Regions from separate parts of the Streptomyces sp. NPDC002680 genome, predicted to be linked through region 3. Evidence: riboswitches for the same ligand, from Rfam matches in the RefSeq annotation. Region 3 holds a riboswitch; each other region holds the start of a gene.
The links. Region 3 has a riboswitch for cyclic di-AMP ahead of ACFYXF_RS26215 (transglycosylase family protein). Riboswitches for the same ligand answer to the same signal wherever they lie in the genome.

Region 1: it holds a riboswitch for cyclic di-AMP, as region 3 does, so the genes downstream of both, ACFYXF_RS09730 (M23 family metallopeptidase) here and ACFYXF_RS26215 (transglycosylase family protein) in region 3, are expected to answer to the same signal.
Region 2: it holds a riboswitch for cyclic di-AMP, as region 3 does, so the genes downstream of both, ACFYXF_RS30610 (C40 family peptidase) here and ACFYXF_RS26215 (transglycosylase family protein) in region 3, are expected to answer to the same signal.

Annotation. Positions count from the first base shown of each region.
Region 1 covers NZ_JBIAQP010000003.1:23,668-25,921, reverse strand. The annotation lists gene ACFYXF_RS09735 (PP2C family protein-serine/threonine phosphatase) at 1-525, shown strand, start outside; cyclic di-AMP (ydaO/yuaA leader) riboswitch at 785-942, shown strand; gene ACFYXF_RS09730 (M23 family metallopeptidase) at 954-2,024, shown strand; gene ACFYXF_RS09725 (aldo/keto reductase) at 2,119-2,254, shown strand, end outside.
Region 2 covers NZ_JBIAQP010000012.1:268,838-271,091, reverse strand. The annotation lists gene ACFYXF_RS30620 (ATP-dependent Clp protease proteolytic subunit) at 1-191, shown strand, start outside; gene ACFYXF_RS30615 (hypothetical protein) at 199-507, shown strand; cyclic di-AMP (ydaO/yuaA leader) riboswitch at 858-1,069, shown strand; gene ACFYXF_RS30610 (C40 family peptidase) at 1,073-1,546, shown strand; gene ACFYXF_RS30605 (ATP-binding protein) at 1,752-2,213, opposite strand.
Region 3 covers NZ_JBIAQP010000010.1:120,725-122,978, forward strand. The annotation lists gene eno (phosphopyruvate hydratase) at 1-265, opposite strand, end outside; gene ACFYXF_RS26215 (transglycosylase family protein) at 591-1,283, opposite strand; cyclic di-AMP (ydaO/yuaA leader) riboswitch at 1,287-1,458, opposite strand; gene ACFYXF_RS26220 (transglycosylase family protein) at 1,654-2,254, opposite strand, start outside.

The DNA.
Region 1 (2,254 bases), on a different contig from region 3:
GCGTTCCGGGAGGCCGCCGAGCAGGAGGCGACCCTGGAGGCGGTCGCCCAGCGGCTGGAACGAGCCCTCGCCCGCGAGGCCGCCCGGCGCGGCGGTCTGGAGGCCACCGAGGGCTTCGCCACCGCCGTACTCGCCGAACTCCCGCACGGCGACGGGGTCGTACGCGTCGTCAACCGCGGGCACCCCCCGCCCCTGCTCCTCGACACCGACGGCACCCTGCGCGTCCTCAGCCCGTCCGAAGCCGCGCTGCCGCTCGGCATGGGCGACCTCGGCGGTGCACCCGACCGGGCCGAGACGACACCCTTTCCCGGCGGGGCGATCCTGCTCCTGCACACCGACGGGCTGTCGGAGGCCCGTGACGGGCACGGCGACTTCTTCGCCCCGGCCGACCGGCTCGCGGGCCGCGTCTTCCACGCCCCGGACGCCCTCCTCGCCGCCCTCGCCGACGAGGTGCGCCGGCACGCGGGCGGCGGCACGACGGACGACATGGCGCTGCTCGCCGTACGCCGGCCCATCAGCTCATGAGGTCCTCAAGTTCTCGAGTTCTCATCAGTTGTCACCAAGGGTGAGTGAACGGTCCCGCTCCGCATAACATCTGACACACAGTCAAAACTCAGTAGTCACTTAGGGCACGGTCAACTCGCCCGATTTTCACCGGTGGTGACCCGGAACGTCCTCGGGAAAAGCGTTAACGATCAACAGGAACAGCTTGGAATACAGGGCCCTGGTCTATTAACGTTCGATAACGCAGCGCGGTCGTCCCAGCCGTCACAAGAGTCGGCTCCGTGCGCACGCGCCGAATCCCGCGAGGGAACCGGGGAACCACCAACTTGGGGTGAATCGCTCGTCCGCCGCCGTGGCAACACGGCAGGTATACGCGCGTAGGAGACCTTCCTGCTCCGAACCCGTCAGCTAACCCGGTAGGCGAGAAGGAAGGAAAGGAGCACGCCCACGTGGCGTCAAACCCGGCCGCCCCAGAGGCCCCGTTCGTACCGAGTCAGCGCGGCAGCGAGACCGAGGACGGGAAGATCCCGACCTTCGGCTTCGGCAGCCGTCGCACCGACGAGGGCCCCTGGGAGGAGTGGAATCCCAGCGCGGACACCACTCGTCCGGTTCGCGGCCGGCACCGCGTCGGCAAGCAGCGCGGCGGCGGAGGACTCGCCCGCAGCTCCACCGTTCTCGGCGTCGGTGTCATAGCCGCCGTCGGCGGGGCCGGTATGGCCACCGCGCAGACCGGCAAGCCGCCGGTCTCCATCTCCATCCCCGACCTGCCCTCCGTCGGCTCGCCCTTCGCGGGCGACGACGACTCGGACGCCGAGCCCCAGGGCTCCCCCAACGCGCTCAGCAGCGTCGGGGTCACCTCCGAGGAGACCGAGCAGGGCACCAGCGACGCGGGTGAGGCCCTGCGCGCCCGCATCATCCTCCAGGCCGAGCAGCAGAAGGACCAGGCCGAGGCCAAGGTCCAGCAGGCCGCCCAGGACGCCGCCGCGAAGAAGGCCGCCGCCGAGGCCGCCAAGGTCAAGCGCGAGGCCGCCGCGAAGGCCGCCGCCGCGAAGAAGAAGGCCGCCGAGGAAGCCGCGGCGAAGCTGGAGGCCGCGCGGCTCGCCGAGCTGGCCAAGCAGTACACGCTGCCGACCTCCTCGTACACGATCACCTCGACGTTCGGCCAGGCCGGCTCGCTGTGGTCCTCCGGTTACCACACCGGCCTCGACTTCGCTGCTCCCACCGGTACCCCGCTCAAGGCGGTCCACACCGGCACGATCACCGAGGCGGGCTGGAGCGGCTCGTACGGCTACCGCACGATCCTCACCCTCGATGACGGCACCGAGATCTGGTACGCCCACCAGTCCTCGATCAACGTCAGCGTCGGCCAGAAGGTCAACACGGGAGACGTGATCGGCCGCGTCGGCGCCACCGGCAACGTCACCGGGGCCCACCTCCACATGGAGGTCCACACCAGCAGCTCGGACACCGCGGGGATCGACCCGATGGCGTGGCTGCGGAGCATGGGCCTCAACCCGTAATCCCGTAACACGCGTGTTCCCTGATTCCGGCCGTTCACACAACCTTCGTGAACCGCCGGAATCAGCGCGTCCGGGGCGGGCGTTGACGAGAAGCATGACTGCTACGGCTCTTCGCAAGCTCGGATCATCGGACCTTGAGGTCTTCCCGCTCGCCCTCGGCGGCAACGTCTTCGGCTGGACCGCCGACGAGAAGGCGTCCTTCGAGGTGCTCGACGCCTACGCCGCCGCCG
Region 2 (2,254 bases), on a different contig from region 3:
AGGAGATGGGCCGGATCCGTACCCTGCTGGAGGAACTGCTCGTACGGCACACCGGACAGAGCCCGGAGCGGGTCGCCGCGGACATCGAGCGAGACAAGATCCTCGACGCGCAGGCCGCCCTGGAGTACGGGCTGGTGGACCGGGTCGTACCCAGCCGCAGGTCCTCGGACCCCGCCCCCGGCACGAGGTGAGCCACCGATGCTTCCGCCCGAACTGCCTCCGCTGCCCGCCCTGACGCGCGCGGAGGGCGAGTTGATCGACCGTTACCTCGAAGTGGCCGATCTACTCGGCCGTATCAACCCGGCCTATCACGGGGACACGTACCGCGGACTGCGGGCCGCGCAGGCTCTGGTCGCCAAGGCGGTGGCGCTGCGGGACGCGCTCGAATTGATGCATCAGCGTGGCGAGGCGGAGGTGCATGCCCATACGCTGGCGCGTGCGCTGCGCGTTCTCGACGGGGAGCGTCGAACGGCGCGTGTCACCGTTCCGCGTGAGCCCGCCAGTTGACCCACCCGGCCGGCGGACCCGTATCGGACGGGCCCGTCCGTCCCGGCGACGGAGTGTCCGGAACGAGCCGGGGAGTGACTGGATGACATCCCCCGTTCGGCGTAGTGACATGTCCCCCAGTCGGCCCGTTCAACTTGCGCGACGCGCGTAGTTCGCAGCCGGAACCGCGATGTTTCCTCGCTGGTCCGGGGGTGCGCGACCCTCGCCAAATTGGTCCGAGGGTACGGGTGTCCACCCGAATGGGTCACGGGTGAGTAACGCCACAAAGCCCTGATTCCATTGGGATTTTCCTACTTCCATGAGCCAAGATCCCTTCCTGACGACAAGCCCCCGCCACAACGGCGGGGCGATCCGGGTGGACGCCGAGTCCTGCCGCCGCCCGGATGACCGGTCGACAGATGTGCATCGGCAGGAGTGGAGGACCCAGGCACGACGGGTCGCCGGAACGGTCACGCCATGACCGGGCCGAGCAGCCCTTGGGGTGAAGCCGCGTCAGCGGCCGGGCAACTTCGCCAGCCCGAATCCGACAGGTCATCCTTCACAGGCGGCTGACGAAGGGTTGCGCATGTCTGCGCTCAATCGTGTTCCGTCGATGATGTCCCGAGCCGGCACGGCCTCGGCCCTCACCCTCGCCGCCGTGGGCGGCACCCTGGTGATACCGGGAGTCGCGACCGAGGCCGCGGCAATCGCGCCGTCGACGAAGGCACTTCAGATCGCGGCCTCCAAGAAGGGCTCTCCGTACAAGTACGGTGCCACGGGACCGAACAGGTTCGACTGCTCAGGGTTCACGCTGTACTCGTACAAGAAGGCGGGCAAGAAGCTGCCTCGTACGGCGGCGGCCCAGTACAACAAGACCAAGCACATCTCCGCCAAGAGCCGCCGCGGCGGGGACCTGGTCTTCTTCCACTCGGGCTCGAACGTCTACCACGTGGGCATCTACGCCGGGAAGGGAAAGATCTGGCACTCCCCGAAGACCGGGGACGTCGTGAAGCTCCAGAAGATCTGGACGAAGAGCGTCTGGTACGGCCGGGTCAGCTGACCTGCCCGGGGCGGTACGGCGGTTTCCGGAGCCGCCGTACCGCCCCGGGGCCCGTCGGCCGGTCGCCCCGGCACAGCGGGCCGCAGCAGCACCTCGGGATCGAGCGCGTCGGTGACGAATCCCCGACGCGACGGACGTACGGCAGGCCGAAGCCCCGTCGTCCAGGGCCGAACCGGTCCTGCTCCTGACGCGTCCTTACCGCTCCTTACGGCTCCTGCTGACCCGCCGCCGTTACCGGGGGCCGGGCCGGAGCCGTCCACGGGAGTTCGATCGACACCGTCTTGCCGCCCTCGCGAGTGGGGCGGACGCGGAGTCTGCCGCCCGACTCGGCGATCAGCCAGCGGATGATGACCATCCCGCGCCCGTTGTCCTGCTGCACGGCGGCGGGCAGTCGCTTGGGGAAGCGCGGGTGACTGTCGGTGACCCCGATGCGCAGATGTTCGTCACGGTCGAGGGCGACGTCCACCGTGAAGGTGGGTGACAACCCGAAGGTGTGCTGTACGGCGTTGGTGGCGAGTTCCGAGACGATCAGACGGATGGTGTCGGCGGTTTCACTCTCACCTGACAGACCCCATTCCGCCAGGACGTTGGCCACATATGCGCGGGCGGCGGAGACCGAGGCGGGATCGCTCGGCAGAGTGACGGATGCTTCCAGGTGGTCTGCCATGGCGGCGTCGTCCCTTTCCCACGGAACCGGAGCCCGACACG
Region 3 (2,254 bases):
GCTCGGTGGCGTCGTAGCCGACGAGCTCCGGGCCGATCTGCTCGATGACGGCGAGGACGGCCTTCTCGACACCCTTGCCGAGGTAGCGGTTGGGGTCACCGTCGCGCAGCTCGATGGCCTCGAAGGCTCCGGTGGAGGCGCCGGACGGGACGGCGGCACGACCGGTGCTGCCGTCATCGAGGCCGACCTCGACCTCGACGGTGGGGTTGCCTCGCGAGTCGAGGATTTCCCGGGCTACGACGACGTCGATGGACGGCACGAGCATCTCCTTCTGGGATGTGACGCGGGTACGCGGGGCTTTTTCGCGGCCCTGCGGGATGAGCCTAACCGTCCGAGGGCGATCGGCCAGCCGTCCGCCCACCCCATGGACGGAACATGGACGGAACCGAGGGTAAACATTGTTCCTCAGGGAAACAAAAAGCCCCGCCCCGGTGCGTACGGGGGAACACGCACCGGAGCGGGGAGCCCGTGGGGGACGGGGGTGACCCTCACGAGGCCTTCACTATGGAGGGCACGGATGTGAGGGCGCTGTGGTTCACCTTCGCGCCGACTGTTATTTGGGGGATGTGCCGGCGGGCAGGTGACCGGGGTCAGCTGAGGTGCAGCTGCTGGCCCGGGTAGATGAAGTCGGCGTCGTCGATGATGTCCTTGTTCAGCTGGAAGAGCTTCGCCCAGCCGCCCTTGACGTCGTGCGCCTCGGCGATCGCGCTCAGGGTGTCGCCCTTGACGACCTTGTACTCGCCGTCGCCCTTCTCGACCTTCTTGCCGGTCGGGGTGGTGACGGTCTTCTTCACGGCGGGCCGCTCCTGCGAGCGGGAGGCCGACTGCTCGTCGGTGGAGCGGGTGGTGGTCTCGCTCGTACCGGTGCTGGTGCTGGTACCGCTGTCCGAGCTGCTGCCTCCGTCGTAGGAGGCGCTGGACAGGCCCGTGCCGCAGACCGGCCAGGCACCCTTGCCCTGGCCCGCGAGGACCTTCTCGGCGACGGTGATCTGCTGGGACTTGGAGGCCTGGTCGGCGGTGGAGGCGTACGCCGTGCCGCCGTACGCGGCCCAGGTCGAGGCGGAGAACTGCAGACCGCCGTAGTAGCCGTTGCCGGTGTTGATGGACCAGTTGCCGCCGGACTCGCACTGGGCGACCGTGTCCCACTCGGCGGAGGTGGCGGCGGAGGCCGAGCCGGCCGCCAGGAGCGGAGCGGCGACGGCGGCACCGGTCACACCGGCGATGGCGACGACACGGGTGGCCTTGGACGGGCGACGGTGCTTGCCCTTACCGGTAAACAGCATGCGTGATCCCCTCACCGACGCCTGCGAGGTGAGCTGTCGGGTTCGGGCCGGTTGAGTTGCCCGGCCGTACGCCCCTTTCGGGCGGCGTACGACTTAACCCCAAGCCGCTCCGGCCAACTGCCCGGTGCGGCACTTACCTTGGGTCCCCCGCTCCTGCCTACGGCGCTTGAAAGCGACGACTGTTCCCGTCCGGCCGTTGGCAGGATTCGGCGTTGCGACCGGCGGGGCCCACTGTGGCGGGCGTTGACGACCGTAAACAGGTGATCCCCTGAAATACAAAGACGATCAGGGCTTCTGAGACCTATCTCTCACTGCATTTATAACGGACATTCAGCGCGAAGCGGGACGGGAGGCGGGACGCGAACTCCGGCTAGTTTTGCCCCGGTTCGGCACCGACTTCGAGGGTCTGACCGGGGAGGATGTGATTCGGGTCGGCACCGAGGAGGTCCCGGTTCTCGGCGTACAGCTCGGACCATCCACCCTCGACGCCAAGGGAGTCGGCGATCCCGCACAGGGTGTCGCCGGGACGGACGGTGTACGACCCTTCCACGCTCTGCCCGGAGTTGCCCTGTTCCCCACCCTTTGTAACGTCAGTGGATGAGTTGTCGGTTTCTTGTGGGGCCGCCGGGCTCGATGACGAGGGGGCCGAGTCGGTCGTCGCCTTGACGGAGGGCGAGGACTCGGAGGACTTGACCGAGGACGAGGGGGTGGGCGTAGGAGTCGGCGTAGGCGCAGCTGACGTCGAAGTCGACTTCGGCGTCGCGGACGACGAGGACGCGCCGCCCTCCTCCTCCGCCACGCCCGTGTCGACGTTGGCCGCACTGGTGTCCTTGCCGAGCCCGGACAGCAGCGCGCAGGCCTCCCAGACCCCGGCACCCCGGTCGGCGAGCACGCTCTCGGCGACGGCGATCTGCTGCGAACGGCTGGCCTGGTCGGCGCTCGGGGCGTACGTGAGACCGCCGTGCGCCTCC